Regions from separate parts of the Parazoarcus communis genome, predicted to be linked through region 2. Evidence: predicted binding sites of a transcription regulator. Region 2 holds the regulator's gene; each other region holds the start of a gene.

Region 1 (10,483 bases), 1.9 Mb from region 2:
CCAACCTGAGCCATATCGGCATCGTCGTCGCCACCGAGCCGGGCTTTTCGGACCTGCTGATATCACGCTGCATCGCGGCAGCGGAAAGCCAGGACATCACCGCAGTGATCGTGCTCAACAAGGCCGATCTGACGGATCGACTGGAGACAGCACGCAATCAGCTCGCCCCGTTTTCCGCCCTCGGCTACGAGGTGCTCGAGGTTTCGGCGCTGGATGGCGCGGCATCGCTGAAGGCCAGCCTGTCCGGGCACCGCAGCATTCTTGTCGGACAGTCCGGCATGGGCAAGTCGACACTGACCAACGCGCTGATACCCGAGGCCGAGGCCGCCACGCGCGAGATCTCCACCGCACTCGACACCGGCAAACACACCACGACCTTTGCGCGTCTCTATCCGCTCGGCGAGGGCTGGCTGATCGACAGTCCGGGCCTGCAGGCTTTCGGACTAGCCCACATGACACCGGATGAACTGGTCGAGAGCTTCATCGAGTTTCGACCGCACCTTGGCAAGTGCCGCTTCCGCGACTGCAGGCACGAGGCCGAACCGGACTGCGCACTCCTCGGCGCACTCGCGGCGGGACAAATTCACCCCCGCCGCTTCGAGCACTACCGCATCATTCGCAGCGAAATCGCCGCCGCGAAACAGGCCAATCCGGGCTGGTAAATGAAACGGGAGGCCATCAATGGCCTCCCGTCTGCGTTCAGCAAGCAGACCGGGTGATCGTCAGGACACCGGCACCAGGAAGTCGTCCGCAATCCGGTTGCCCAGCGACTGCACGCGATCGAGCAGGCGCATGGTGTAGCTATGCAGCCCGCCACGAACGATGTCATCGATCTTGCCAAAACGCAGTTGCGACTCCAGTTCGCCAGCCTGACGCTCGGTCTCCGCCGACTGGGCGTTGCTGACACCCTGAAGGTTGGCATAGACCTCCTTCATGCAGCGCGCCAGCGAACGCGGCATGTCGGCACGCAGCAAAAGCAGCTCGGCCACACGCGCCGGCGTGATCAGATCGCGATACACCTTGCGATAGACCTCGAAGGCCGACACCGAGCGCAGCAAGGCACTCCATTGATAGTAGTCGGCAGCGCCGCCCTCCGACTCGCCCGCAGGCAGCAGGATCTGGTACTTCACGTCGAGAATCCGCGCGGTATTGTCGGCGCGCTCGAGGAAGGTGCCGATGCGGATGAAGCGCAGCGACTCATCCTGCAGCATGGTGCCGATGGTGACGCCACGCGACAGGTGAGAGCGGTACTTCACCCACTCGAAGAACTCGCCGGGGCCGACATCGAGAAACTCTTCGCGTGTGAAGTCGCGCATCTTCAGCCAGGTGGCGTTGGTGGTTTCCCACAGCTCCGAGGTCAGCGTTCCGCGGACAGCATGCCCGTTCTCGCGCGCAGCCAGCAGGCAGCTGCGAATGCTCGAGTGGTTGGTGGGCTCGAAGATCATGAAATCGAGCACGTTGTCGGGCGTGATCTCGGAGTGGCGCTCGTGAAAGGCCGCCTCGAGCCCCATGATCCGCAGGGTTGCGCCCCAGGCCTGGTCCTCCTGGACCTGCGACTGCGGCATCATCGACATGCGGTAATTCACGTCCAGCATCCGTGCAATATTCTCTGCCCGCTCCATGTAGCGGGCCATCCAGTACAGGTGATCTGCAGTACGGCTCAGCATTGTCTGTTCTCCATCAAGCCATTCATCACGCTTCAAGCACCCAGGTGTCCTTGGTTCCACCGCCCTGCGAGGAGTTCACGACCAGCGAACCTTCGCGCAGCGCGACCCGGGTCAGGCCGCCGGGAACCAGCTGGATCTCCTCACCGGACAGGACGAAAGGACGCAGGTCGATATGGCGCGGCGCAATCCCCGACTCGACAAAAGTCGGGCAATTCGACAGCGCAAGGGTGGGCTGGGCAATGTAGCGCTCGGGGTGGGCCACCAGCACCTTGCGGAAAGCCTCGATTTCATCCTTGGAGGCCGCCGGTCCCACGAGCATCCCGTAGCCGCCCGAGCCGTGCACCTCTTTCACGACCAGCTCAGAAAGGTGATCGAGCACATAGGCCAGATCTTCCTTCTTGCGGCACATCGAAGTCGGTACGTTGTGCAGGATGGGTTCCTCACCGAGGTAGAAGCGGATCATCTCGGGCACATACGGATAGATTGACTTGTCATCGGCCACGCCGCCGCCGATGGCATTGGTGACGGTGACGCCGCCCGCCTGGTAGGCACCCAGCAGTCCCGGCACACCGAGCACGGAGTCGGGCCTGAAGGCGGTCGGATCGATGAAGTCGTCATCCACCCTGCGGTAGATCACATCCACGCGCTGCGGGCCTTGCGTGGTGCGCATGAAGACATGATCGTCCTTGACGAACATGTCCTGCCCCTCGACCAGCTCCACCCCCATCTGCTGTGCCAGAAACGCATGCTCGAAATACGCGCTGTTGTACGCCCCCGGCGTCATGACAACCACCGTCGGGTCGGTCACCCCGGTCGGCGCCACGCTGCGCAGCATGTTGAGCAGCATGTCGGGATAGCGGTCGACCGGCGCCACCTTGTAATGCGAGAACAGGCGCGGGAAGAGCCGCATCATCATCTTGCGGTTCTCGAGCATGTAGGACACGCCCGAAGGCACACGAAGATTGTCCTCGAGTACGTAGTACTCGCCCGCGCCAGCACGCACGAGGTCGACCCCGGCGATATGTGCGTAAATATCACGCGCGACATCCACGCCCTGCATCACCTTCCGATACTGGGCGTTGTTGAGTACCTGCTCGGGCGGAATGTGCCCTGCCTTCAGGATATTCTGGTCGTGGTAGATGTCGCCGATGAACATGTTCAGCGCCTTCACCCGCTGCCTGAGGCCTGCAGCGAGGATGGTCCATTCCTCTGCGGGAATGATGCGCGGAATGATGTCGAACGGAATCAGGCGCTCGGTGCCTGCATTCTCCCCATACACCGCAAAGGTGATTCCGTACCGGTGAAACAGTGCATCCGCTTCAGCCCGCTTCTGGGACAAGCGCTCCGTGGGCATCTCGGACAGCCAGTTGGCATAAGAGGCATAGTGCGGACGAACCCGCCCCGCCTCATCGGTCATCTCGTTGTAGAAATTCTTGATGGTCATGACACGAAGCCTGCCTTTCTCGTTGTGATTCCGGACGAGTAGATAGGAGCGAAAAACGTGCCAGCATAAAAGCAGGCGCCAACCCATCAGGCAGTGTCTTTGGAGCAGCTAACGCACCATTTAAGTGCCTTGTCGGGTCATTGCACCAAAATGTGGTGCATCCCACCTCCCGCGGGTGGGCGCGCACGAATCCGGCGCATAAAAAAACCCCGCCGAAGCGGGGTTTTTGCAAGGCAGGAAATCCTGACGATCAGATGCGCTCCCAGATCGTGGTGATGCCCTGGCCGCCACCGATACACATGGTGGCCATGCCGTAGCGGCCATTCACGCGGATCAGCTCATGCAGCAGCTTGGTGATGATCACGCCACCGGTTGCACCAACCGGGTGCCCCAGTGCGATGGCGCCACCGTTGGGGTTGACCTTGGACGTATCGAGTTCCAGCCCCTTGTTCACCGCGATCGACTGGGCAGCAAAAGCTTCGTTGGATTCGATGACATCCATCTTGTCCAGCGACAGGCCAGCGCGCTGCAGCGCAATCTTGGAGGCAGGGATCGGACCTTCACCCATGAGTTCGTTCGGCACGCCAGCAATGGCGTAGGACACCAGGCGAGCGATCGGCTTGTGACCAGCAGCGGCAGCCTTGGCAGCCTCAGCCAGCACCAGGAAGGAGGCGGCGTCGTTGATACCCGACGCGTTACCTGCGGTGACCGAACCGTCTTTCTTGAACGCCGGCTTCATCTTGCCCAGCGCTTCCATGGTGGTTGCACGCGGATGCTCGTCGGTATCAAACACGACCGTACCCTTGCGGGTTTCGAACGTGATCGGCACGATCTGGCTCTTGAAACGGCCTTCAGCAATTGCAGCGGCAGCACGATTCTGCGATTCCAGCGCGAATGCGTCCTGATCTTCGCGGCTGATGTCCCACTTGCTGGCCAGATTCTCGGCCGTGATACCCATGTGGCCAACGCCGAACGGGTCGGTCAGCACAGCGACCATGGCGTCGATCGCCTTGGTGTCACCCATGCGGGCGCCGCTGCGCAGCGCAGGCATCAGGTATGCCCCGCGGGACATCACTTCCACGCCGCCGCCGATGGCGAAATCGGCGTCGCCCAGCAGAATTGCCTGAGCGGAGTTAACAACTGCCTGTTGGGCAGAGCCGCACAGACGGTTAACCGCGAACGCAACGGATTCCTTGCTCATGCCACCCTGGATCGACGCGAGACGGGCAACATAGGCGTAGCGGGAATCAGTCGGGATGCAGTGACCGACCGCAGCAAACGATACTGCCGCAGGATCGACACCAGCGCGTGCGATTGCTTCCTTGACCACCAGTCCACCCAGTTCGCCCGGCTCGATGTCCTTGAGCGAGCCATTAAAGCCACCCACTGCGGAACGAACGGCACTCAGCACTACGACTTCACGATTAGCCATCAATACACCCTCCTCGAAAATTAACCGCCAACCCAGCCCGCAAGACCCAGCAGGGCAAGCATTACCAGACACACGACCAGTGCTCGCCACACGAGCCCGACCGTGCTTTGCATGTAATCGGCGTCGGCTTCGTCCCCCAGCCCCATTTCAGGCCGCTCGACGATCTCTCCCGAAATATGTATGGGCATGCCAAGACGCACACCCAATGCACCGGCGCCGCTTGCAATCAGTATAGCCGAGCACTTGTCTGGCCACAGCATTGCCTGCGTGCGCCAGCAGAAAACCGCATCCTCGAAATCCCCCGCCACCGAAAATGACGCAGCGGTAAGACGTGCGGGCATCCAGTCAATTACGGCGAACGCCTGTCGCGCGAAACGACCGAAGCTGCCGAACTCGTTGTCGGTGCGGGAGCCCCATTCGTCGTCGAAGAAACGCGCAAGACGGTACATCAGCGCTCCACTCGCCCCCGGGAGCAGCACGAACCAGAACGCCACGCCGAACACGCTGCGGTGAGAAGCAATCAGCGCCTGCTCAATCGCAAGCCTGGCCACCTCGCTGGAACTCGCCTCCTGGTACTGACCACCGCGCCATTCCGACAACAGTGCGCGCGCGCGATCGATTTCGCCCATGCGCAGCGCAAGATGGATGTCGGTAAAGAAATGACTTTCCTGCCTGAAGCCCATGGTGAAGTAGAGCACCACGATGTTGAACAGGAAGGCCAGTAGCGGATGGATGTGCCACAACGCGAAGAAGGCGATTGCGCACGCCACCGTCGCCAGCACGACCACCAGTACCCAGGCAATGCGCCCATTGCGGGCCCGCCCGTCGTTGAAACGCACAACCAGCGCCCCCGCAAGCTTACGCAACGGCCCGACGACGAGTTGCTGCACGGAAAGCGGTCGAACCTGCTCGATCAGCAGGGCAATGATGAGCGAAAGAAGCGTCATGCGAATTCGGTAAAAGGGGAAAAGTCGTCGTGAATAATGGTTTGCGCCCAAGATACCACAAACACCGTGACTTCTTCGCACGCGCGCCGGCACGTAAACCGGTAAACCGCGAAAGCCTCAACCGCGATTGCTGACCGCGCCAGACGCAGCTCAGGACGACTCTGCAAGGATCAGGATCGTACCGGATCCACCTCGGTCATCACACGATAGAGCGACATCAACATACCGGCGGTGGCACCCCATATGTAGTAATCGCCATACGGCATCGCGTGAAAGTGCCGCGTGCGCCCCTCAATCTCGAGGCTGTGGCGCAAATGATTTGCCGGATCGAGGAAATGCGACAGCGGCACCTCGAACGCTTCGGCTACTTCAAAGGTATCGAGCGTCAGCTCGAACGGCGGATGAACAAGGCCGACCACCGGTGTGACCCGAAAGCCGGTACCGGTAAAGTAATCAGGCAGTGCGCCAATGAGTTCCACACGATCGGCACCCAGCCCGATCTCCTCCTGCGTCTCGCGCAGCGCCGTGGCGACCGGCGACGCATCCCCTTTCTCCACCCGCCCGCCGGGAAAGCTGATCTGCCCCGGGTGATGATGCAGATGATCTGTGCGGCGTGTCAGCAGGACTGACGCAGCGTCGTCCCTCAGCACCAGCGGCACCAGCACTGCAGCAGGCATGTGCGCATCACCCCGAACCATCTCGGGCCAATCGGATCCCGCGGGCAGATCCCGCGCAGCTTTCAATCGCTGCTTCAACGCTTCAGAACAAACATCCCGCACCTGTGACTCCTTGATTCCATCCACGCGCCCTGCCGTCGCTCCGCGACAATCCCCGGCGCATCAATAGCGCTTGCGCAATACAAGCCTGCTTCCCTCGCGGGTCATCTCCATCCGGCTGAGAAAACTCATTCCAAGCAAGGCAAGCGGGAGATCGTTCTCAAGCACTGAAGCCTCAACATCGTTCAGCACCAGCGTGCCGACCCTGACCGAATCCAGTCTGACCCTCCACACCTTTCTCAACCCTGCTGCAGTCTGGGTTGCGCCCACCTCTGCCTTGGACAGGTCAATACCGAGACGACGCGCATCCGACCGGCCGATGGAGACGACCGACGCCCCGGTATCCACGAGAAAACGGATCGCACCATTGTTGACATGTCCATTGACAAAAAAATGCCCCTGACTGTCACCCTCGAGGTATACATCTGAATTGCCCTCCGCTGCAGCGCGCCTGACGACGCGCTCACCCAGCCGCACGCTTTCCCGTCGGCCATCAACAAAGATCCGGGCAGTGTCGCCGTCGATTGCGACGAGTTGCACCCCCTCCGGCGTGCGCTGCCCAACGGACAAGGTTCGAGGGGGACCACCGTCTACCACCAGCACCGCCTTGTTAGCGAAGATTCCGGCAACGGCCACGTCTGCGGCGGAAGCACATATCGGAAGCACTGCACTCAGGCTGACGATGAATCTGCTCGACCAGCGAATGGTCATTGACATGGGGTAACTCCAGCGATGCTGAAACGGTCTCTGGTTATTACATACTTGCCGTTGTTCGTCGAGTCAGAAACACACTGGTTTCGACCATGATGATGGTCCGGGCACGGATTCCCGGCGTCCATCGCCACCTCGACACAGCTAAGACTTAAACATTATTGACCGACCGGTCGATCAATTTAACGATCTTTTGATCCAGGTCAAACTCTGCCGGACCAAGCTGCCTCATCTTTCACTTCGCGCAGCACACGCTGCCACCAAGACCAAGATGAGGAGACAGGCATGGCACATAACGAGAAGCTGGCGATGACGATGGAGTTTCCGCCGGCGACAGAGCAACCGAACATCTACCCGCTGTCGTGGAACGCGCAGACCGCCAAGATGGAAGAGGTCTGGGATGCGGCACAGCGCGAGAACTGGGACCCCAAGAAGCTGCCGTGGGACACGCTCGATGTCGAGTCCTACACCTGGGAAGAGCGCGAGTCGATCGCGTACTGGTGGACCCTGCTGTCGGTATTCGATGCCTCTGCCCCCCCTGTGTTTGCCGAAGCCTTCATCAAGACCTATGAAGTGCACGAGGAAGACCCCGTCCGGCGCTGCTTCTTCTCGGTCACCCGCGACGAACAGAACCACGAGCAGATGTGCGGCCTGGCCATTACCCGCTTTCTCGGCCATCCCGATCCGATCACCTACGAGCCAAAAACCGATCTCGGCAAGCGCCTGCAGAAAAACGCGAAGTGGCTGTATTACAACGGCGGCCGCTACTGGACGGGCTACAAGAAGGCCGTGCCCAAGTATTCGCTGGCGGTCCTGTTCTCATCCTTCCTGATGGGCGAGATCGCGGCGGCGACGATCTTCAAGCAGATGCACGACAACTCGCGCGAACTCGTGTTCAAGGAGGCGTTCCGCAACATCGGCCGCGATGAAGGTCGTCACATGGCAATCTGCATGGCGCTGATGGAACGCGACTACCCGAAGCTTCCGCCCGAGGACAAGGCGCTCGTCACCAAGCAGATCCGCGCCGGTTACCTGTTCCTGTCCGCCGTACTGTTCGAGCCGCCGATGGAGTTCTGGGACCTGCCGGCCGATTTCATCGACAACCAGCGCGAGGCCGAAGAGGTGGCCCGCGGCGCCGGCTTCGGGGTGCCGAGTTACGAAGCCAAGAAGGAAAACTGGAAGGCTGCAATGCTCAACCTCAAGGGCGTGCTCGACCGCTACGAGATTCCCTTCCCCGCAATCCCTGAAGTCGGCATTTCCGGCCAGGAGATCTCCGACATCGACATGAACGACATCATTCCGGTGTTCTGATCAGGGCGGGCAGGCCTGCCCTGCCCTGCGCCGTGCCGTGCCGACGGACCTGCATCCCCGTGGATGCAGGTCCGTCCGGCTGACGGCGCCAGCCCGCGCGATATCTGACATGTAACAACAGCGACGACGATACAGACGTCGTCTGCACCGACCTCAGCGAGACAAGCGATGCAGAAGATAAAACTCCACCCCTCGGGTCGTGAAGTGGAATGTCACGGCGGGGACACCGTCCTCGCCGCGCTCGAGCGGGCCGGCTATGCCTTGCCCAACAACTGTCGCGCCGGCGCCTGTGGCGAATGCAAGGTCAAGGTGCTTTCCGGGCAGTTCGACCAAGGCATGGTGCTGGACATGGCGCTATCGCAGGAGGAGCGCAAGCAGGGCTACGGCCTGATGTGCATGGCCAAGCCGCTGTCGCCAGAACTGGTGATCGAATGGGGCACCGAGGACGCGAAACCGAAACTCTTCCCGCCGCGGGAAAATCAGCGCTTCGTGCTCATCGATCGCATCGCACGCACGCCGAGCATTCTTGAGCTCCACTTGCGCCCGGTAGGCCAGGTGATGCGTTACTGGCCGGGCCAGTATGTCACCCTTGGCGATGAACGGGCCGGGGCGCCGCTGCGATGCTATTCAATCGCCAATGCACCGCGCACCGATGGCGAAATCGTGTTGCAGATCACACGGGTAGACGACGGCAAGACCAGCCGCTGGGCCCACGACAACCTCAGGCTCGGTGACGTGGTGAAAGTCTCCGGCCCTTACGGCACCTTCATCGGCGACCTCTCGGTAGACTCGCCGGTGCTGTGTCTGGCCTCGGGTTCGGGGCTTGCACCGATTCTCGCGCTTGCCGAAGCCGCATTGCGGCGCGGTTACCGCAGGCCGGTCACGCTGATGTTCTCGGCGCGCACCGAGGCAGACCTGTACGACACCGGCCTGATGCAGTTCTGGGAAACGAAACACAGAAATTTCAGCTACAAGCCGAGCCTGACCCGGGAGAAACGCGACGGACGTCTGCACGGGCGATTGCCTGAACTGCTGCCGCAGGCCTTCAAGGACCTTTCGGCGCACAGCGTGTTCGTGGCGGGAAACCCTGAGTTCGTGACCGCTTGTGTGGCAGCAGCGAAAGCCCTAGGGGCCCGCGAGGAGATGATCCACACCGAAGGCTACTTCGCCCAGGCACAGCCGGAAACGGCGCCTGCGAGCCAACTGGTAGGCACCTGGCCCACATGAAAACACCGGATCGTTTCGACGCGCTCGGCGCCGCAACGATCCGGTGACAGACGACTTGAATCGGCGAATCAGTCGCGGAAGTTGCCGTACTGGAGCGGGAAGTCGGTAACCGTCTTCTTGACCAGCGCGATCGCCTCTTGCAGCACATCACGCTTGGCACCCGACACACGAACCTCTTCGCCCTGTATCGCGGCCTGAACCTTGAGCTTGTTGTCCTTGAGCAGCTTGACGATCTTCTTCGCCATTTCCTGCTCGACACCAACCTTGACCTTCACTTCCTGCTTGACCTTGTTACCGGACACCTTCTGCAGGTCGCCATACTCAAGGCAGCGCACATCGACCTTCTTGGAGGTCATCTCGGGCAACAGGATGTCCTTCATCTGGCTGATCTGAAAGTCGCTGTCGCCGTAGAGGGTCAGCAACTTGTCGCTCTGCTCGACGCGGGCATCCGTGCCCTTGAAGTCGTAACGGTTGGTGATCTTGCGATTGGCGACCTCGACTGCGTTCTTCAGCGCGACGAGATCGACTTCGGACATGATGTCAAAAGAAGGCATGGCGCTCCCCTGCGTGCTTGTTCAGCCGTAGTGGCAGATGTAGTGGAAGGGCTCGCCCGCCACTTCGATGTCAAAGCTCGAGTTGGCCGGCACGTTGAAGGACTCGCCCGCAGCGTAGGTCTTCCATTCGGTCTCGCCCTTCATGCGCACACGTGCGCTGCCGCTCACGCCTTCCATGACTTCCGGAGCAGCGGTATTGAACGTCAGCGCAGCCGGCAGGATGACGCCAACGGATTTACCGGTGCCGTCTGCAAAGCGCACGCCATGGCTGATGCACTTGCCGTCGAAATAGACGCTGGCCTTGGTAGAGACGGCCACGCCGTCGAGTGTTTCGGTAATGCTCATGAAAAAGTGCTTTCCTATTCGATACCCATGAATTTCTGGATCAGCGCCTTTGCCACGAAGCCGATGAAT
Region 2 (10,483 bases):
TCAAGCACCGGAATGTGACAGCAGCCGGCCTGGTGCAGGGCGTGCGGGCAGGATGGCGCCTGCCATCCTGCCATGCTCATGACAGGAACATGCGGTAGGCCGGATTCGCCGTTTCGTCGACATACTCGTAACCGAGACGCTCGAGAAATGCATCGAAGGCGCCGTTGTCTTCCGGCGGAACCTGCATGCCGACAAGAACCCGGCCAAAGTCGGCGCCGTGGTTGCGATAGTGAAAAAGGCTGATGTTCCAGTCCGAACGCAGATTGGAAAGGAAGTTGATCAGGGCGCCCGGGCGCTCGGGGAAGGTGAAGCGGTAGATCACTTCGTTCGTTGCCTGCGGCGCGCGCCCGCCCACCATGTAGCGAACGTGGGTCTTGGCCAGTTCGTCGTCGGTCAGGTCGACTGCCGGCAGATCGTGACGGGCCAGCATTTCCACCAGTCGCGTGGCTTCGTTGCGGTTATGTACGGTCACGCCGACAAAGATGTGAGCCTTCTCGGTGTCCGCATAACGGTAGTTGAACTCGGTGATGTTGCGATTGCCGAGCAGGCTGCAGAACTTGCGGAAGGAGCCTGCGTGTTCGGGAATGGTGACCGCGAGCACTGCTTCGCGCTGTTCGCCAAGCTCTGCACGTTCGGCCACGAAGCGCAGACGGTCGAAGTTCATGTTGGCGCCGGAGGCGATCGCGACCAGGTGCTTGTCGCGCAGCTTGTTGCGGCGCGCGTATTCCTTGGCGCCCGCAACCGCAAGCGCGCCGGCGGGCTCGAGAATCGAGCGGGTGTCCTCGAACACGTCCTTGATCGCGGCACAGATCGCGTCGTTATCGACCAGGATCATCTCGTCGACGTACTGCTGACACAGGCGGAAGGTTTCGCGGCCCACTTCCTTGACGGCAGCGCCATCGGCAAAGATGCCCACCTGATCGAGCGCGACCCGTCTGCCTGCGGCCAGCGAGCGCGTCATTGCGTCGGCGTCGACCGCTTCGACACCAATGATCCGGGTCTCCGGGCGCAAACGCTTGATGTAGGCTGCGACACCGGAAATCAGGCCGCCGCCGCCCACGCAGCAGAACACTGCATGGATGGGCTGCGGGTGGGCTCGCAGGATTTCCATGCCGATGGTGCCCTGGCCCGCGATTACATCCGGATCGTCGAAAGGATGGACGAAGGTAAGCTTCTCGGCCTTCTCCAGTTCAAGCGCGTGGGCGTAGGCGTCGGAGTAGGACTCGCCCACCAGCACGACTTCACCGCCCCTGGCCTTGACCGCGTCGATCTTGATCTGCGGCGTGGTGCTGGGCATGACGATGACCGCACGGACCCCGAGCTTGTTCGCCGACAGCGCCACACCCTGGGCATGATTGCCCGCCGAGGCACAGATGACCCCACGCTGCAGGGCCTGCGGCGACAGCTTGACCATCTTGTTGTACGCACCGCGCAGCTTGAAGCTGAACACCGGCTGCATGTCTTCGCGCTTGAAATACACTTGATTGTGAATTCGGGCGGAGAGATTGCTGGCGAAATCCAGCGGTGTCTCGATGGCGACGTCGTACACCTGGGCGTTGAGGATACGTTCCAGATAATCCGGGCTTGCGGCGGTCATGGCTTTGGCTTTGTGCGAGGGCACTGCGGTAAAGGGGCTGAGGGTAGCAGTCGATGCGGCACTGCGGCAAGCGCAGTGCCCGAAAAAACATCGCGGCGCAAGAGGGGTTGCCCTTAGCCGGGGCGGTCGGAGGCGGTGCCGTCCGGCTGGTCGGCTTCGAGCAGTTTGATCTGGCGCTCGATGAACTCCTGGGTGGAGTCCACTCCTCGCAGCTGCAGAATGGTCGAGCGCACCGCGGCCTCGAGCAGGACCGCAAGGTTGCGACCGGCGGCAACCGGCAGGGTGACACGGGGAATCGCGTCGCCGAGGATGTTCTGATGCTCGCGCTGCATGGGCAGCCGGCTTGGGTCGTCCTGGCCGGGCTGGCGACGTTCGAGGTGACAGATCAGCCGCAGGCGCATCTTGCGGCGGCAGGCGGTTTCGCCAAAGATGGTGCGGATGTTGAGAATGCCGAGTCCGCGCACCTCGATGAAGTCCTGCAGCAGTTCGGGGCAACGGCCCTCGAGCACGCTGGGTGCGATCCGCGAGAATTCGACGATATCGTCGGCAACCAGGCCGTGACCGCGCGAGATCAGCTCCAGCGCAAGCTCGGATTTGCCCGCGCCGGAGTTGCCGGTAATGAACACGCCGAGTCCGAGCACGTCCATGAACACGCCGTGCAGCGACACCTTTTCAGCGAGCTGCCGCGACAGGTATAGGCGCAACTGGTCGATGACCCCGGCAGCCGGCTGCGGTGTGGTGAACAGCCCGACGTTGTGCGCCGCACAGACGCCATGGACGATGTTGGGCACTTCGCAGCCGTCGGCCAGGATGAAGGCGGGCGGATGTGCAGACAGGATGTCGTTGAGGTGGTGCGCGACCTTGTCACGTGACTGCCGCTGCGCCCAGGCCAGCTCGGCTGCGCCGAGGATCTGCAGGCGGGTAGGGTGAATCAGGTTGAGGTGGCCAATCAGGTCGGCTGGCCAGATGCGCTCTTCGGCAACAGAGAGAACCGCGTCGATACTGCCGCTGACATGGGTCAGCTGCAGACGTTCGCGGTTGTCCTCATACAGCTGCGAGAGGCTCGTTTGTCGCATCGGTACCCCAGTCGTTGAACAGGGTGTGTAGCGCCTGTGCGTCGGGTGCGGCCTGCAGCTGTTCGCGGAAGCTGCGATCGCTGAACATCTGCGCCAGCTCCGACAACAGCTGAAGGTGGGTTTCGTTGGCCTGTTCGGGTACCAGCAGGACAAACAGCATGTTCACCGGACGACCATCGGGCGCATCGAACTGCACCGGGGCTTCGAGACGTAGAAACGCGCCGGCTGCGTCCTTCAGGCCCTTGATGCGGCCGTGGGGAATGGCAATGCCCTGGCCGAGGCCGGTCGATCCAAGGCGTTCGCGCGCAAACAGGCTGTCGAACACCATGCTGCGGGCGATGCCCTGATTGTTTTCGAACAACAGGCCGGCCTGTTCGAAGACGCGCTTCTTGCTGCTGGCGTCGAGGTCGGCAACCACGTTCGAAAGTGGCAGGAGTTGGGAGATGAGGCTCATGCGCTTTGGGGCTCACGCAACGCCGCCGGAGCGGACGCCACGCTGAAAGGTCTCTCAGGCCCGGGCAAAGCCGGACCGCCAAATTGAGCGGCGGATTATAACTTCACCCGGGTCCGAAAGGCCTGGTGAAAAATCACGCCTCGGGAGTCTGGTGCTTGTGCGAGTCGTGGTGGTGATCGGTGCTCTTCTGCTTGTACTTGAGCACCTGGCGATCGAGCTTGTCGGTCATCGCATCGATGGCAGCGTAGAGGTCGGCGTCGGCGCTTTCGACGTGAATGTCCTTGCCGCGCACGTGCACGGTGACTTCAGCCTTCTGGTCGAGTTTCTCAACGGAAAGGATCACGTTCACGCTGGTAACGTTGTCGAAGTGACGGATCACGCGGTCAAGCTTGCCGGAGACGTACTCGCGGATGGCCGGTGTCACTTCAACGTGGTGTCCGGTGATGTTGAGATTCATGTTAACTCCTCTTGGTATCAAAGCGTTTTACGCAGACTGACCGGCGGGATATTGAGTGATTCGCGGTATTTGGCGATTGTGCGCCGCGCGACCACGATACCCTGCTGGCCCAACAGATCGGCAATCTTTGCGTCGGACAGGGGTTTCTTTCTGTCTTCGGCGTCCACCAGCTGGCGAATCAAGGCACGAATCGCTGTGGAAGAAGCCGCACCACCGGTGTCGGTGGCAACGTGACTGCCAAAAAAATACTTGAGTTCGAATACGCCGCGCGGCGTCGCCATGTACTTCTGAGTGGTGACGCGCGATACGGTTGATTCATGCAGCTCGAGCTGGTCCGCGATCTCCCTGAGGGTCAATGGACGCATTGCCACCTCGCCATGATCGAAGAACTGTCGCTGCTGGTCAACGATGGCCTGAGATACACGCAAAATGGTATCAAAGCGCTGTTGTACGTTCTTGATCAGCCAGCGTGCTTCCTGCAGCTGGCCGGTCAGACCGCCGCCCTGGCCCCGGTTCTGCTGCAGCAGGCTGGCGTAGAGCTGGTTGATGCGCAGGCGCGGCATGGCTTCGGCGTTGAGCGACACCGTCCACCGGTTGCGGATCTTGCGCACCACGACATCGGGCAGGACGTAGCGGGTTTCTTCGTTGGAATGCTGCGACCCCGGATGCGGGTCGAGCCGGCACACCAGCGCCTGGGCATCGCGCAGGGCGTCGTCGTCGCACCCGGTGAGGCGCTTGAGCTTCGCAAAGTTGCGTTCGGCCAGCAGCTCGAGGTGCTGTTCGACGATGACCAGCGCCAGGTCGCGGCAGCTGCCTGCCGGCATGGCGCGCAGCTGCAGGCCGAGGCACTCCTGGGGGGTGCGTGCGCCAATGCCCGCCGGTTCGAGCTGCTGCACGTGCCGCAGGGCAATCGCGAGGTCGTCGAGGTCGTAGTCGAGTTCGGGCGGGAGCAGTTCGAGCAGGTCCTCGAGCTCCTGGTGCAGGTAGCCGTCGCTATCGAGCGCTTCGATGATGAAGCGCACCAGCATGCGGTCACGGTCCGTCAGCGGGGACAGGGCAACCTGCTGATCGAGATAGTCGCGCAGCGAGGTGCCTGCGGCCTGGAATTCCTGGAAGTCGCTGTCCTCGTCGTCGTCGCTCTTGCTGCTGGCGCCGCTGCCGGTGCCCGACCAGTCCATGCCTTCGTCAAAGTCGGCCGATTCGTTCTCGTTGCGGGGCTCGGCTTCCTGGTTGGTCTCGGCGCTGGTCTCGCGCGGGGTCTCGGTTGCGGGCTGCGCATCGTTGCCGACCGCGGACGGTGCGAAGTCGCTGCCGTCGCCGTCCTCACGCTCGAGCATCGGGTTTTCCAGCAGAAAGCGTTCGATTTCCTGGTTGAGCTCGAGCGTAGAGAGCTGCAGCAGTTTGATGGACTGCTGCAGCTGCGGGGTGAGCGTCAGGTGCTGCGAGAGCTTGAGCTGAAGGGTTGGTTTCATGATGCCAGTCGGGGCGTGCCGGAATCAGAGACGGAAGTGCTCGCCGAGGTAGACCTGGCGCACTTGTTCGTTGGCGATGATTTCGGGCGGCTTGCCGCTGGCAAGCACGCGGCCGTCGGTAATGATGGTTGCGCGGTCACAGATGCCGAGCGTTTCGCGCACGTTGTGGTCGGTGATCAGCACGCCTATGTTGCGCTCCTTCAGGAAGCGGATGATCTTCTGGATGTCGAGTACGGCGATCGGGTCGACCCCTGCGAAAGGCTCGTCCAGGAGGATGAGGCGCGGGTCGGTGGCAAGCGCACGTGCAATCTCGCACCGTCTGCGTTCTCCGCCTGACAGCGAGATGGCGGTGTTGTCGCGCAGGTGCGCAATGCCAAGTTCTTCGAGCAACTCTTCCAGGCGTTCGTCGATCTGCGCCACCGGCAGTCCGCGGAGCTCGAGTACTGCACGAATGTTCTCGGCGACCGTGAGCTTGCGGAACACGCTCATTTCCTGCGGCAGATACGACAGCCCCAGGCGTGCGCGAGCGTGGATCGGCAGATCGGTCAGGCGTGCGTCGTCGAGCGTGATCTCGCCGCCGTCGGCGCGCACCAAGCCCACGATCATGTAGAAGCAGGTTGTCTTGCCTGCGCCATTGGGGCCCAGCAAGCCGACCACTTCGCCCGAGCCAACCTCGAACGAGACGTCATGGACGACTGTGCGCGCCTTGTAGCGCTTTTGCAGGCCGGTGACCTTAAGCAGACTCATCGGGGGCTTCTTTCAACAGTTTGCAGATCACGTCAGTGGAAAAACCACGGGTTTGCAGGAAACGCGCCTGGCGCGCCCATTCGCGGCGATCGTCAGGTGCGAGGCCAAATCTAGACTGCCACACTGCACGAGCCCGGTCGAGTTCGGATTCCACACATTCGCTCTCGATGGCCTCGTCGATCAAGTCCTTCGATACGCCACGTCTCGCGAGCTCGTGGCGCAGCCGCTGGCTGCCAAACCGGGCAGCCTTGCTGCGAACCCACGCTTCGGCAAAACGGGTGTCGGAGAGCAGTTCGAGTTCGCTCATGCGAACCAGTACGGCTTCGATCTCCTCGGCGCTGCCATATGGAGACAGCTTGCGCGCAAGCTCCACCCGCGAGTGATCCCGACGGGCGAGATGGCGCAGCGCGCGTTCGCGCAGACTCGGCTCGCCCATCAGGGGTCAGCGTCCGGACGGGGCGGAGATCAGGCTTCGGAAGCGACGGGTGCCGCGCCACCGAGCGCGGCCATTTCGCCGAGTCCGACCGCTGCGCGAACCTTGTTCTCGATTTCACGAGCCAGCGCCGGGTTTGCGCGCAGAAACTCGCGTGAGTTGTCCTTGCCTTGGCCGATTTTGTCGCCGTTGTACGAATACCAGGCGCCGGACTTGTCGACGATCTTGTAAGTCACGCCGAGGTCGATGATCTCGCCTTCGCGGGAGATGCCTTCTCCGTAGAGAATGTCGAAGTGCGCTTCCTTGAACGGCGGCGCGACCTTGTTCTTGACGACCTTGACACGCGTTTCCGAGCCAACGACTTCGTCGCCCTTCTTGATCGCACCGGTACGCCGGATATCCATGCGGACCGAAGCGTAGAACTTGAGCGCGTTACCACCGGTGGTGGTTTCGGGGCTGCCGAACATGACGCCGATCTTCATCCGGATCTGGTTGATGAAGATCACGAGCGTGTTCGTGCGCTTGATGTTGGCGGTCAGTTTGCGCAGAGCCTGCGACATCAGTCGTGCCTGGAGGCCCGGCAGCTGGTCGCCCATCTCGCCTTCGATTTCGGCTTTCGGGGTCAGTGCGGCAACGGAGTCGATGACGACGATATCCACGCCGCCCGAACGCACCAGCATGTCGGCGATTTCGAGCGCCTGCTCACCGGTGTCGGGCTGGGAAATCAGCAGGTCGTCAATGTTGACGCCGAGTTTCTCGGCGTAGCCCACGTCGAGCGCATGCTCGGCGTCGATAAAGGATGCGGTGCCGCCGAGCTTCTGCATTTCGGCGATGACCTGGAGGGTCAGCGTGGTCTTGCCGGACGATTCCGGACCGTAGATCTCGACTACACGGCCACGCGGCAGGCCGCCCAGGCCGAGGGCAATGTCCAGCCCGAGCGAGCCGGTGGAGACGGTCTGGATGTCGCGCTCGATACTGCCGTCGCCCATCCGCATGATCGAGCCCTTGCCGAATTGCTTCTCGATTTGAGAGAGCGCGGCGGCAAGCGCCTTGGCCTTGTTGTCGTCCATGAGTGGTCCTTCCTGAGTGAGACGCGAATTATGGCACAGAGCTTGCTGAGATGCTGCTGTCCGAATCGGTAAGGCGAAGGACCTCTTCAAGTGCGGCGATGACGGTCTGCCGTCGCACGGCTTCGCGGTCGCCGTCGAAGTGGCGGGTGGTGGGGAAGACATCGCCCCAGCGCAGCGCAGTGGCGATGCAAACCGTGCCCACCGGCTTCGCCGCACTGCCGCCACCGGGCCCGGCAATGCCTGAGACCGCGACGGTAATACTGGCAAGGCTGTGCTTCAGGGCGCCCGCAGCCATCTCCGCAACCGTGGCCTCACTCACTGCGCCATGCGCGGCGAGCGTCCCGGTGCCGACGTCGAGCATGTCGATCTTTGCCGCGTTCGAGTAGGTGATGAAGCCGCGGTCGAACCAGGTCGAGCTGCCCGCCGTGGCGGTGACGACCTCGGCAATCCAGCCGCCAGTGCAGGATTCTGCGGTGCCAAGCATCCAGCCCTTGCGGGTCAGGGCCTCGCCGACGCGGGCCGAGAGGTGTTCTAGCGTGTTGTCCATGGGTTCAGGCGCCGAAAATGGCAACGAGTACGGCAAGCGAGAGCAGGGTGTAGCCCGCGGCAAGAAGGTCGTCGAGCATGACCCCGAAACCGCCCTTGACCCGGCTGTCGGCCCAGCGGATGGGCGGTGGCTTGGTGATGTCGAACAGGCGGAACAGCGCCACTGCAACGGCCTGCCAGATCAGGCTTGCGGGTGTGAAGGCGAGGACGAGCCACATCGCGACCATTTCGTCCCAGACGATGGCGCCGTGATCGGAGGCGCCGAGCGCGCGTCCGGTGCGCTCGGCTGCGAGAATGCCGGCAACGAAGAGCGCGCACACCAGCGCGAGGAAGGTCGCTTCCGACAGCGGCGTGCGCAGCAAGGGATAGAGCAGCCATGCCAGCAGTGTGCCGGCCGTGCCCGGGGCCTTGGGCGAGAGCCCCGAGCCGAATCCGAGTGAAATGAAATGGGCCGGGTGGCTCAGCAGCAAGCGCGTGGTGGGGCGTGTTTCAGGCAAAGTGGTCGTATCCGGAAAGCATGGGATAAAGCAGGCGGCCGTCGGTCTCGCGCAGCATCAACTGGCGGGGGTGGCCGGTGAGGCGGCCAATGCGGTGCAAGGCAATGCCCTGCTCATGCGCGATCTTGAGTACGGTGTCACGGCGATCGGCGGGGGCGCAGAACAGCAGTTCGTAATCGTCGCCACCGGCGAGCAGCGCACGCCGCGCCTGAGCCTCGTCGGCCCCCGTCGCACGCAGTTCGGCCAGGGGGAGCAGGGCAATGTCGATTTCGGCGCCACAGTCCGAACGCTCGAGGATATGGCCGAGATCGCCCAGCAGGCCATCCGAGACATCGAGCATGGCGTTGGCGATGCCGCGCAGCGCCAGGCCGAGTTCGACCCGGGGGGTGGGGTGCTGCAGGGCGCGAATGCAGTGCTCACGTCCCGTCGGGCCAAGGTCTATCCTGTGTTGCAGGGCTGCGAGGCCGAGTGCGGCCAGTCCGGGCTGCCCGGAGACCCAGATATCGTCACCGGTGTGACCGCCAGCCCGCGTGATGGCCTTGCCCGCAGGGAGTTCGCCAAGGATGGTGATGCTCAGTGTGAGCGGGCCGCGTGTGGTATCGCCGCCGGCAAGATCAACGCCGTAGCGCGATGCGCAGGCGAACAGACCCGCCGAAAACGCCGCGAGCCAGGCTTCGTCGGCGCCCGGCAGGGTCAGGCCAAGAAAGGCCCAACGCGGCTCAGCACCCATGGCGGCGAGGTCGGACAGGTTCACCGCAAGCGTCTTCCAGCCAAGATCGTGCGGATCGGTGTCGGGAAAGAAATGCGTGCCGGCCACCAGCATGTCGGTCGATACCGCCAGTTGCATGCCCGGGCGCGGGCGCATCAGTGCCGCATCATCGCCGACGGCAAGGTCGGTATGCGCCGTGGGGCGGGTGAAGTGGCGGTGAATCAGCTCGAACTCGGAAGACATGGATCTGAACGGGAAAATTCGGGTTGGCGCCCGAGCTTACCGCACTCGCTGGTCGTGTGGCGCGCCCGGCACTGTTGCAATCATGGTCTTTGAGGAGGAATAAGCCTTTCTTGCGTCGCTGCCGACGCCCCAAAATGGGTAAGATGCGGTGCAAAGCGGTAAATGAGTGGATACTTAATGGTTCAGACCTCGCATCAAGGACTCCGTGGCAAGTTGCTGGCGATCGTCATCGTGATCGTCGGTATCGTCATGCTGCCGGTTCTCGTCATGGGAGACCGCTATCTGGTGCGGCAGTCCGGCGCCGAGGCCGAGCGGCAGCTCAAGGCTCTGAGCCGCCTGGCGCACGATCTCGTCGAGACGCAGTTCGCCACGCTCGGGAATGGCCTTACCCAGCTTGCCGATGCGATGGCCTTGCGCTTTGGGGGCGCCTACTCGGGGGCGCCGCAGGCAGGCAGTGCGCCGGAGTTCTTCATCGACGGTGTGCCGGTGAGTGAGCGGTCTGCCGAGCTGGCGCGCTATGGCGGTGATCTGCGCGGCACGCTCGCGGCCGTGCTCTCTCGCGAACGCGACGGGTTTCGCGTCATCGCCTCGACGCAGTGGGGGGATGACGTGGTTGCGCCGGTTCTCCAACTTGAGCCCGCATCCGTCAGTTTGCTCGAAGCCGGGCAGCGCTGGCGTGGTCGGGTCATGATCCGGGATCGACACTATCTGCTTGAGGTGCTTCCTGCGCGTGATGGGGGGGGGCGGCTGGTTGGCGCGATGGCGGTCGGGGTGGATCTCAACCGCGCCCTGAAACCCTTGCGTGAGCGGCTGCGGACGTTTGTCATCGGAGATAGCGGTTATCTCTACGTCGTCGATGCCAATCCGGGGCCCAGTTACGGCCGCTTCATCTCCCACCCGCTTCAGAAGGACGATGACCCACGGTCTCCGCTCAATGAAGTCGGCGAGCAACTTGTCTCGAACATGCTGGCAAGTCAGCAGGGTGTGATCGCCTACGACTGGCAGAACCTGGAGCGTGGCGAAACCGAACCCCGCAGCAAACTGGTGGCGTTCGAGCACAGCGAGTCGCTGGACTGGGTCGTGGGCGCCAGTGGCTACGTCGAGGAGTTTGGCCGCAGCGCGGTGCGGCTGCGCTACGCCGTTGGCGTGGTCATGGTGCTGATGGCCATCTTTCTGATGGTC
Region 3 (10,483 bases), 2.1 Mb from region 2:
TGAATGATTGCCTCCCCCAACTGCACGAAAATGTCCTGAACGAAGCCACCCGACAGAATCAGTCCGGCTACGCCGAAGATGATCGCTGCAAGTGTCATTGCGGTCCGGACTTTCTGGCGGAAGATATTGCGCAGAGCGAGTTTGAATAGCATCGTGCTCACCGCTGGTGACGCAGCGCGTCAACGATATTCATGCGTGACGCCTTCCATGCGGGGAATACGCTGGCGAGCAGGGTCGTCACGAATGCCAGTAGGAACGCATCGATTGCCAAGGCCGGCGAAATGGAAATGGCGCCGATATACCCACGTGCCATGCCTGGCGGTGGCGGCATTGGAATGCCGATCAGCGAAACGATCTCCCCGCACAGGTAGCCGAGCGCAACGCCGATGATGCCTCCAGCGAGCCCCAGTAGCGCCCCCTCGAAAATGAACAGCGTCAGAACGCCACGTCGCCGAACTCCAAGCGCCATGGAGGTTCCGATTTCGCCAGTGCGTTCAATGACGGCCATTGAAAGCGTATTGGAGATACTGAGTATGACGATCAGTGCAATCAGGATCCGTACGACACCAATCTGGCGCGAGAACAGTTCTACCGTCTTGTTGTAGAAATCGGCGAGCTCACTCCAGGGGATAACCTCGAACTCTGCGGCAGGCAGGGCTTTGCGGAGAGATTGGGCAACTTCCGCCGTTGCCGCGGTGCGATCAAGAAGCACCGCCCAACTGGTCGATCCGTCCACCCTCATGAGTTTGCGAGCGACGTCAATCGGGACCCGGAGCGCTGTATCGTCGTAGGCCTTGGTGACAGTTGCAAAGGTGCCGGACACGGTCAGCTCTACTGCATTTGCCCCCCCGGACGCAGTGGTCGCGAGCAGTACGACCGAGTCTCCTGGTACTGCACCCAGATTTGCCGCCAGCCCTTCGCCCAGCAAAACCGAGTTAGGTGGGCTGTTTGGCAGATCGGATCCCGCGGCAATAATAATTGCACGCGTGATTGGGGCTTCTCGTTCCGGGTCGATACCCTCGCCAACAAACGACACCGTTGCGTCGTCCTTGCTGAGAAGGCCGCTGAATGCGAGCCGTGGGGCTACCGTGCGGAGTCGCTCGCCCACGGCTTCGGTTACCGCAGCCGTGTCGCTGGGCAACAGATAGGCGTATGGATCACCCAGTCCTTCGCGAAAGTAGCCTGGGCGTGTGATCTGGATGTGGCCAAGCTGGGAGTGGATCGTCGACTCCCGCATATCCTGGTATATCCAGTTGATGAAACCACCGGCGAGAAGATATGCAATCACTCCTCCGGCCAATGTTGCCAGCGCGAGAAGTGCCCGTCTCCTCTGGCGAGCAACGTTTCGTGCTGCCAGCGCGATCGATTGGCGAGCGAGTGTCACTGGGGGCAGATGCATTAGAGGTTGGCGTCCATCATTTGACCCTTATCATATTTTCATTGGACCAATAATGCACGGGGTTGTCGCCTGGAAGCGGTGCCAAGCGAGCGCCGGTCTCTGGCGCAACGGCTGCGTGAGGGTGCCGGCCGAGGATGATTGACTGTGCGCGATGGCGTGAGGTGCGGTCTGCAGTTCCGGTGCGTGGACGGGAAGGGATTTGGTAAGCTTGCCTCAGTACTGCCTGCGGGAGGTCTGGGAATCGTTGAAGGGCACATCGCAGTCGGCGGCAATGGCTGGCTCTGGAACTGCCTCTGGACGAACAGGATCCGCAGGCGAAGGCTCGGGAGACAATCGGGAAGCCTTGTACTGTTGAATGTTCCAAAGCCTCAATCCAAAAAGAAAGCGCTCAAATAGGACTGGACGGACGATGCCAAATACACAAAGCGAAACGCGGTTTACGCAGCAGGTTTCCGACCAGCTGAAAGCAATCGTCGGGTCGGAGTTCGTCTGTACAAGCAGCGAAGATCTTGATCGTTATTCCCGGTGCACCATTCCGTGGCAGAAACGTTGCGCAGCGGTCGTCTTTCCGGGGAGCGGGGAGGAGGTTTCCCGGGTCATCAAGCTTGCTGGCGAGCACGGACTGACGATCTGGCCGTTCAGCACGGGAAAGAACTGGGGCTATGGAGCGTCGCTGGCGACAGAGGATGGCGCGATCGTGCTCATCCTTGAGCGCATGAACCGCGTGCTTGAGGTAAATGAAGAACTCGCCTATGTCGTCATTGAGCCCGGCGTAAGCTACCAGCAGTTGAACGCCTATCTCAGGGAGACAGGCTCCAGGCTTTGGGCGGACTGCACCGATGGCCCTCCGGAAGGCAGTGTCATTGGCAACGCCCTGGAGCGAGGTATTGGTGAAACGCCTTACGGGGATCACTTCGGAAACCTCTGCGGCCTTGAAGTCGTCTTGCCGACAGGCGAGTTGGTTCAGATTGGTACTTCGTCGAAATCGCAAAGAACCTGGCATACACACAAATGGGGCTTGGGGCCCTATATCGAGGGGCTGTTCAGCCAGTCGAACCTCGGAGTGGTGACACAGGCGGGCTTGTGGTTGATGCCTGAGCCTGAAGAATACAATTCCTATGTCTTTGAAATTCGAAATGAGGCCGACGTGCCGGCCGTCATGGACGCATACCGCAAGCTTGCGCTGTTGGGCGTGGCTGTAAGCAAGCTGCACATGATCAATGACTTCGTCACAATCACTGTTCTGACACAACGCCTGCATGAAGATGTGCCGTCCAAGGGGCGGCTTTCCGCCGCTGACCTTGACGGCCTTCGGCACAAGTATCGAATCTCGCCTTGGAGTTGTGGCGGGGGGCTGTACGGTACGCGCGAGCAGGTGAAGGTGCAGCGCAAGCTGCTGCGCCGCGAGCTCGGCCCCTATGGGCGCTTGATTTTTCTGACCGATGGGCGGCTATCGCTCCTCGATAAGCTCGTCAGACTGGTGAAGAAAAACGACTGGATGCTTCCGTTCCTGCATGGATTGGGCAAGACCTCACTTCCAGTCCTTGAGCTTGCGCCTCACGCGCACAGGATTCTGAAAGGCATTCCGACAGAGTACTTCGTGCGGCATGCCTATTACCGGCATGGCGCATCGCGTCCGGACAGCGATGTCGATCCAGCTGCCGACCGCTGCGGGCTGATCTGGTTTGCGCCGATCCTGCCGGTGATCGGCGCCGAGATCGTGCGTTACCTTGCCGACTCGCGAAAAACCTTCGAAGAGTACGACTTTGATTTCTACGTTGCCATGCTCATGATGAATCCGCGCTCAGTCGTGTGCCTGATGGCGATCATCTATGACAAGGAAAGTCCTGATGAGGTAGAGCGCGCAAAGGGACTTTACGCGCGGCTGGTGCAGGATATGCAGGCGGTCAATCTTCAACAGTATCGCGCGGGGCTGGCCGGGTGGGACTCTGTTTATCGCGGAGCCCCCGAACTGAAGAGTCTGAATGGTCGCATCAAGAAGGCGCTGGACCCCAAGGGGGTGATAGCGCCGGGCCGCTACGATGTCGGTAGTGCAATGCCGGCGAGCGGCGTCGAGCCGACTGATCCTCCCGGCCTCTGACCCGTGGTGTGAAGCCGCATGCTCCGGCACATCGCGGTGAATTCAAGGAAAGGCATTGGCATCGCGGGTGTGTGGGGAAGCGTTCAGGTTTCGGGCGGGATTAACCGCTTTGTGATGCTGGTGTGGCTGTCGGGATTTTTTACATTCACGAATCCAGGACGCTTTTTCGCAATGAGAGTTTTTGTTTTTAATTAATGTAAAACATTGACTTAGACGTCATTCCACACTGTTGGCACGCTAACTGCTTATTGGTAGCAGCGGATGTTCTGCAACGAATTCACACTACTCAAGAGGTGCTGGAATGAAAAAAAATCTTATCGCGATCGCACTCGCAACCGGCGCAGCCCTGGCAAGTGCTCCTGCTTCCGCCGTGGTGGTTGCAGGCATTGACTTTGGTACGCTTGGTGCGTCCAATACCCACATCGAAACGATGACGCTTGCCCAGCAGTTCATCAATCCGGCCACCACTGCACCGGGTACGGGTTCTGGCATGGGCTACGGCTACATCACCACGATCAACGGCAACAGCAACTACTGCACCGCTGGCGGTGGATGCGGCCTGTTCTACACGGTGAACTTCACCGGCGGTACCTTCACGTCGGCAACCGACATCCAGTTCACCGGTACCGATGTAAACCTGTACTACCTCAACGGTCCGCTCCTGAACCTGCTGACGCAGAACTCGAACGCGAACCTGGCTACGATCATGGGCGGCACGCTGTATGCGTCGCTGACCGGACACGGCAACCTTGGTGGCGCGACTCCGGCCAACGTGGTCAGTCAGGCATCCGGTAACCTCAGCGGCGCAACGCTGAACTTCTTCGGCAACGGTCTGCTTGATGTTGACACCGCTGCTGGAAATGCGGCTTTTGCTGCCTTCCTTGACGGCAACGGCGTGCCCGACGCTGCGGGTGGTACGGCTGACCTCGCTTACACGGAATCGGCCAACAACTTCGTTCTGAATCCGTTGGACGTTTCTGGCGGACTGGCAAACGGTTGCTCGACCGGTACTGCAGCAACCGGCGCATGGTGTCTGGCTGGTACGCTGAACACCCGCGGTGTTGCAGAGGTTCCGGAACCCGGTACGCTGGCGCTTCTGGCCCTCGGCCTTCTCGGCGGTGGTCTGGTACGTCGCCGTCGCGCCTGATCGTTGATCAGTGGCTGTGAAAAAGGGCACCTTCGGGTGCCCTTTTTTTGTGGTGTGATCCCCGCTCTGTGACAGATGCGGACGTTGCGGGAGGCTCGTGAGCTGTCTGGCTGTCGCTACCTCGCAGAGACCCTTCAGTTGGGCCCGAGCGGATGTTTCTGCTCAAGAAAACGTGCGAGCACTCGCGGCAAGTAGTCCTTGGCGTCGGGAATCGCCTCTTTTCGGCTTTCAAGCCAGGCGCTGTACTTTCGATTATCGAAGCCCTGCTGATCGGCAAGGTAGTCCATGTAGATCGGAAGCGTTGCCAGCGCTCGCCTCTGCTCCGGTTGCATGAATCGCCCGGCAAGGTTGAGCGCGCCCATGAAAAGACCAATAGGCAGTTTCAGTGCAAACGGGACGTTGAGTCCGTGCCTGTGGAATGCGTCCCTGACAAGCAGGCGAAGGTCGACGAGTCTGATCGATTTCTCGGGACCCGAACACAGGTGGAAGATCGATCCGACTGTTTCGGGATCGGTGCTTGAGGAGACGATCGTGCTGGCAACCGTGTTAACCGGAATGGTGTCGAGGCGAACGTCTCCAAAGTCCGGGTACAGGCCAAACGTGCGGCGCCCGGAAAGGAAGTCACAGATAAAGTAGAAAATCTGAAAGTGGATGATCTTGCCGTCGCGCGAGTCGCCGATCACCATGCTTGGCCGGTGGATCGTGATGGGCAGTTTCTCCTCTTCGAGGGCTTTGCGTGCCAAGGCCTCGGCTTCGGATTTCGATTGTTCGTAGGTGTTGTGAAACTCGCGGGGCTCATCGATCCAGGTCTCGGGCAGCGCGCCCGAGCGCTTTCCCGCAATGCCGACAGTGCTCACCAGATCGATCTTGCGGAGGGTGCCGTTCTCGGCAAGCTTCCGGGCGAGCGTCAGAATGGCTTGCATCGAACCTACCGCTGAGTGACGGGCCTCTTCCAGGCTGAGGTTCATCCGTACGCTCGCAGCGCAATGAACGATATGAGTGGTGTCACTGACGACTTTGGCGTAATCGACGGGAGGCATTCCGAAGTTGGGTTCGGCTGCGTCTCCGCGCAGGGGGGTGATACGGCGCCGGGTTTCGGCGTCAGCCGCGATCCCCCAGAACGCACACAGTTTCTCGAATCTCTCTGCGAGATGCTGATCCGATTCAGCGCGCAGCAGAATGCGCAGTTTCACGTTCTCGTTGGCATGAAGCAGGGGGACGATCGCGCTGCCAACGGCACCGGATGCGCCGGTTAGGAAATAAGTATTCATGGGGTCAGAATCACCGGAGGGTTGGTTCGGATGTCCGTGTCAGGTGACAGGCGCGGGGCTTCATAGGCCCGCTCGATATCGCGCTCAAATCGCGTTTCAACCTGTTTGCGACGAATTTTCAGGTTTGCGGTAAGCTCGCCAGTCGCAATTCCGAGTGGTCTTGTGCTTGCGATGACCGCGCCTGGGCGCTGGTAGGGGGTAAATGCTTCGCATGCCCTGGCGACGTCACTGCTTATCGTCTTTTGCCCCTCAGGCGTTTGTACCTGCTTTCCCATTTCGTGTTCAGGGCTGAGGGTAATGATGGCCACCGGGAAAGGGCGGTCTCGCCCCACGATAATGGCGTGATCGACATAATCGATCTGTTTGAGCGCTGCCTCGAGTGGGGCTGGCGCGATCCGCCTCCCGGTCGAGGTCTTGAAGACCTCGCTCTTGCGCCCCTCAAGCCAGACGTAACCGTCGGCGTCGAGTCGGGCGAAGTCCCCGGTGTGCAGGTACGCTTCGCTGTCTATGGGGGTGTCGTGCGCGTCTGCCCCGTAGTAGCCGCTGAACACGCCATCTCCACGTATGAGTAGTTCGCCGTCTTCGGCAACAAGGAGTTCGTTTCCTGGCAATGCGCGCCCTACGCTGCCGAACCGGTAGTGCGTCGGGGTGTTCAGTGCGACCGGCATGACGTTTTCACTGATACCGTAGGCTTCAAGCACAAGCCAGCCAAGCCCGTGAAAGCGATCCATGAGCCAGGAGGGTAGCGGCGCCGAGCCGCTGACCATGAACTGCATGCGCTGGCCCATGACTGCGCGCAAGCGTGCCAGTATCGGGTTGGCGAGCATGGACAGGGCGCGCCAGGTGAGGCTGACCTGACCATGAGACCGTTGCATTGCTGCAGTCTTCATGCCTGTTGTCCAGGCCGCAGCAATCAGCAGCCTGACAGGTGCGGGCTGCTTTGCGACCTCTGCCATGATGCCCGCATGCAGCTTCTCGAAAAACCGCGGTACGCCGATAAACAGGGAGGGCTGGATCTCCGGGAGAAGGCGGACGATGTCCTGCGGGTTGGAAACGAAATAGGATCTTGCGCCACAGACAATTGCGCACAGGTTGATGATGCGCTGAAACAGGTTGGAGAGTGGCAGCCAGCAAACGAGGGTGGTCTCGTTGGAGATCGAGGGAAAGCGATCAAGAATCGCATCGCAGGCAAGCGCAACCTGGCGGTGAGTGTACGCAATGCCTTTCGGTGTCCCCGTGCTTCCCGAAGTAAATACGATTGTTGCAATGTCGTCGGGCGAGGGCGCTGAGGGGGGCGTTGCGCCGGTATCGAGTGTCTGCAAAAAGTCCGCAAGTGCGTGGATATCCGGGTGGGGCACCTCGGGTTCAGCGACCACGATAATCTCGGGCACCCGCCAGGTTTCCCTGATGAGCGCAAGCTGACGCTCGTTACCTGTGACCAGCGCGCGCGGCTGAGTCAGCTCAAGGATATGGTGCAGATTGGACGGGGCGTCATGAGCGTCGATTCCGACCACTGTTGCGCCAAGCATGAGTACGGCCTGCTGACAGTATTCCCATTCTGGTGAGGTGGGCAGCATGATTGCCACGCGATCACCTGCTTGCACGCCAAGCAGTGAGAGCCCGCGAGCGATGCCGATTGCTCGCTGAGCAACGGTATGCCACGTGACGGGCAGCCATTTTCCATCATCGCCCCGATGGAGATAGGCGACAGCATCCGGGGTGTCCTTGCACCGCGCTAGCAGCCGTTCTGGCAGGGTTGTTGTCGGGGCGGGCATGTCAGGCGTCTCGCAGCAACGGAGGGTCGTACGCGCCCTTGGGCAGGTTGATGCGCAGGTCATCGTCTCGCAGTCCGAGCCATTCCATGCTGCGTCTGACCTCCCTGCCAAGGCCCAGCTTGTTGCGAATCATGAAGTCGACGACGGGAGCCATGATGCGCCAGTATGCAAGACTCGCCTTCCCCTCGCGGATCAGTGCTGCAAACTCCGGTGCGTAAGGGTTGTAGCCGAATTGTTTGAGATCCGAGTACATCATGAGCCAGTTGATCGGGTAATTGCTCACGATCGGGCTTGCATGCGAGCTGCGCTGCACCAGTCCGAGTTCGGTGACCTTCCGGATGACTTTGTCCTGATCGTAGTCCCAGGCGTGGTACGGGGCAAGGTAACGCGGGAATGCGGTAGCGGCGGGGAGCTTCTTCGGGTTGTAAAAGGCGGTGAGTTCAGCTTCCGAGAACTCGCCGCAGGTCGCAAGGTGAGGCGGCGTCCAGTCTTCTTCGCGAATGAGCGTCGGAGAAAACTCGTACAGCATGCGCTCCGGCTCCGGCTGGCCCGGCGAGTAGCCGGCCAGAATCAGTGGAATGTTCTTCTCGATCGCCAGCCGAATTGCTGCCCCCTCAAAAAGCGGGGCATAGACGTATGAAACGGTATATACGGCACCGCGGGCTTCCTGGTTGCAAAGCAGGTAGCGGAAGAGTTTGCTCAGAAAGCCGAAGGCGGGCGCAAATACCAGATGGTCGATATCGAGTTTCTTGAGAGCGAGTCGAATATTCTTCCACGCAACGGGCGGAAGGTCGATGTCGCATGTGAACGCCAGCACCCTCATGCCGTAGTCGACCTTCAGGCGGTGTAGCAGGTAGAGGCTGTCCTTGCCGCCACTGAGTGGGACGATGCAGTCGTATTCTGAATTGGGATTGTTGCGGCAGGCGGCAAGCGTTGTCTCGAGGTCGTCGAGAAAGGCCGCCGACGAAGGGGGCGTCTTCTCTTGCGGTGCGTTCTGCCGGCAAAACGCACAGACCCCCGCGTTGTCAAGCTCCGCTCCAGGTGCTGAGGCCGGGAGCAGGCATTTTCTGCACTTGGTCATTCTGACGCCTCCTGTGCAGCCTGGCGCAAAGGCGATCCTATTTGCCCAGGCGTGTTATTTGCATAACCATTGTTCCGGAAGCACAGACAGATTGTACTTTGCGCTCTTTGGGTGCGTGTGCATTTCGTCGCAGAGCGACGCGCAACCCTCAGCGACCAATCATGTTGTTCCGGTGTATCAGTTCCGGTTCGTCGATGTAGCCAAGCAGTTTCTCGATCTCGCTGGTCGGCTTTCGGGCGATGCGGCGGCATTCGGATGCGCTGTAATTGACCAGGCCTCTGGCCACTTCTTCGCCGGTGATGCTGCGGCAGGCCACTGCTGCGCCACGCCTGAAGTCGCCCCTGACCTCGATCAGGCCCACGGGGAGCAGGCTGCGGCCGTTCTTCAGCGCGGTAACTGCGCCATCGTCGATCACGAGATCGCCGGCCAGTTGCAGGTGATCGGCAAGCCATTGCTTGCGCGCCTGCAGCGGCGAGCTGCTGGCGTAGAGCAGGGTGCCGACGGGTTCGCCTGCAGCAATGCGCAGCAGCGGGTTCGTTTCGCGACCGCTGGCAATGCAGGTGTGGGCGCCGCTGCGGGCGGCGCGCTGTGCGGCCTTGATCTTGGTGATCATGCCGCCCTTGCTGATGCCGCTGCCGGCGCCGCCAGCCATGGACTCGTACACGGGGTCTTCCGCGCGACCTTCTCCGATCAGGCTGGCTGCGGGGTCCTTGCGCGGGTCGGCGGTGTACAGGCCGTTCTGATCGGTGAGGATGATCAGTGTCTCGGCTTCGATCAGGTTGGCAACCAGCGCGCCCAGTGTGTCGTTGTCGCCGAACTTGATCTCGTCGGTCACGACGGTGTCGTTCTCGTTGATGATCGGAATCACGCCGAGTCCGAGCAGGGTGGTGAGCGTCGAACGGGCGTTGAGGTAACGGGTGCGGTTGGCGAGGTCGGCGTGCGTAAGCAGGATCTGCGCGGTCTGCAGGCCGTGGCGCGAGAAGGCCTTCTCATAGGCTTCGACAAGGCCCATCTGGCCGACTGCAGCAGCGGCCTGCAGTTTGTGCATCTCCTGCGGGCGCTTGGTCCAGTCCAGTCGTTGCATGCCCGCCGCGATGGCGCCGGAGGAGACCAGGGCGACTTCGCGGCCGTTGCTGCGCAGTACCGCGATCTGACGCGCCCAGTCGTCGAGTGCGGCGTGATCGAGGCCTGCGCCGTTGTTGGTGACAAGGGCGCTGCCGACCTTTACGACCAGCCGGCGCGCATTCCTGATCTTCTCTCTCATGGTGTTCGACTGCCTGGGTGCAGTGTTAGCGGGGAGTGGTGTCGTCCTGCTGATCGGCTTCGCTGGCGTTATCGTCGTCGTGCTCATCATCCTCGTCGTCGAGGTCGGCTTCGAGCGCGGCAGCTTCTGCCTCGGCGCGCGCGGCGTCGATCGCTGCAAGGCGGCTTTGCTCGGCCGCGAGGCGTTCCTGGCGCTCGGCTTCGATGCGCGCGCGCTCACCGTCGAGGAAGTCCTGAATGGCGAAGACCAGCGGCTTGCAGCCGTCGCCCTTGAGTGCGGAGATCTCGAAGTGGCGTTCCACCGGACCGTAGGCCTCGAGGAAGGCGGCGATGCGTTCGGCGCGCTCTTCTTCCGGGATCAGGTCGAGCTTGTTGAGGGCGAGCCAGCGTGGCTTGTTGTAGAGCTCTTCGTCGTACTTGCGCAGCTCATCGACGATGGCCTTGGC

What was found. The regulator sigma-54, encoded in region 2, starts transcription at its own class of promoters, with help from an activator protein. The targets are predictions, from matches to a motif close to TGGCACGCTTNCTGCTNA.
Region 1: CEW83_RS07985 (circularly permuted type 2 ATP-grasp protein) is a predicted target of sigma-54. The motif match lies at 3,157-3,174, and genes of this name have one in related genera.
Region 3: CEW83_RS21625 (PEP-CTERM sorting domain-containing protein) is a predicted target of sigma-54. The motif match lies at 3,731-3,748, and genes of this name have one in related genera.

The regions. Positions count from the first base shown of each region.
Region 1 is NZ_CP022187.1:1,757,806-1,768,288, forward strand. Features, by position in the region: gene rsgA (ribosome small subunit-dependent GTPase A) at 1-662, shown strand, start outside; gene CEW83_RS07980 (alpha-E domain-containing protein) at 723-1,667, opposite strand; gene CEW83_RS07985 (circularly permuted type 2 ATP-grasp protein) at 1,693-3,111, opposite strand; gene CEW83_RS07990 (acetyl-CoA C-acyltransferase family protein) at 3,362-4,543, opposite strand; gene CEW83_RS07995 (CobD/CbiB family protein) at 4,564-5,490, opposite strand; gene CEW83_RS08000 (CoA pyrophosphatase) at 5,661-6,188, opposite strand; gene CEW83_RS08005 (retropepsin-like aspartic protease family protein) at 6,330-6,977, opposite strand; gene CEW83_RS08010 (diiron oxygenase) at 7,263-8,288, shown strand; gene CEW83_RS08015 (2Fe-2S iron-sulfur cluster-binding protein) at 8,457-9,515, shown strand; gene CEW83_RS08020 (YajQ family cyclic di-GMP-binding protein) at 9,584-10,069, opposite strand; gene CEW83_RS08025 (pyrimidine/purine nucleoside phosphorylase) at 10,091-10,414, opposite strand; gene CEW83_RS08030 (DUF2788 domain-containing protein) at 10,429-10,483, opposite strand, start outside.
Region 2 is NZ_CP022187.1:4,406,087-4,416,569, forward strand. Features, by position in the region: gene ilvA (threonine ammonia-lyase, biosynthetic) at 77-1,597, opposite strand; gene hprK (HPr(Ser) kinase/phosphatase) at 1,711-2,673, opposite strand; gene ptsN (PTS IIA-like nitrogen regulatory protein PtsN) at 2,642-3,127, opposite strand; gene hpf (ribosome hibernation-promoting factor, HPF/YfiA family) at 3,261-3,584, opposite strand; gene CEW83_RS20200 (RNA polymerase factor sigma-54) at 3,602-5,056, opposite strand; gene lptB (LPS export ABC transporter ATP-binding protein) at 5,081-5,803, opposite strand; gene recX (recombination regulator RecX) at 5,790-6,239, opposite strand; gene recA (recombinase RecA) at 6,269-7,306, opposite strand; gene CEW83_RS20220 (CinA family protein) at 7,335-7,853, opposite strand; gene CEW83_RS20225 (phosphatidylglycerophosphatase A) at 7,858-8,349, opposite strand; gene thiL (thiamine-phosphate kinase) at 8,342-9,301, opposite strand; gene CEW83_RS20235 (EAL domain-containing protein) at 9,464-10,483, shown strand, end outside.
Region 3 is NZ_CP022187.1:2,270,317-2,280,799, reverse strand. Features, by position in the region: gene CEW83_RS10360 (ABC transporter permease) at 1-152, opposite strand, end outside; gene CEW83_RS10355 (ABC transporter permease) at 158-1,399, opposite strand; gene CEW83_RS10350 (FAD-binding oxidoreductase) at 1,809-3,500, shown strand; gene CEW83_RS21625 (PEP-CTERM sorting domain-containing protein) at 3,802-4,647, shown strand; gene CEW83_RS10340 (SDR family oxidoreductase) at 4,782-5,918, opposite strand; gene CEW83_RS10335 (AMP-dependent synthetase/ligase) at 5,915-7,693, opposite strand; gene CEW83_RS10330 (hypothetical protein) at 7,695-8,774, opposite strand; gene proB (glutamate 5-kinase) at 8,923-10,038, opposite strand; gene cgtA (Obg family GTPase CgtA) at 10,064-10,483, opposite strand, start outside.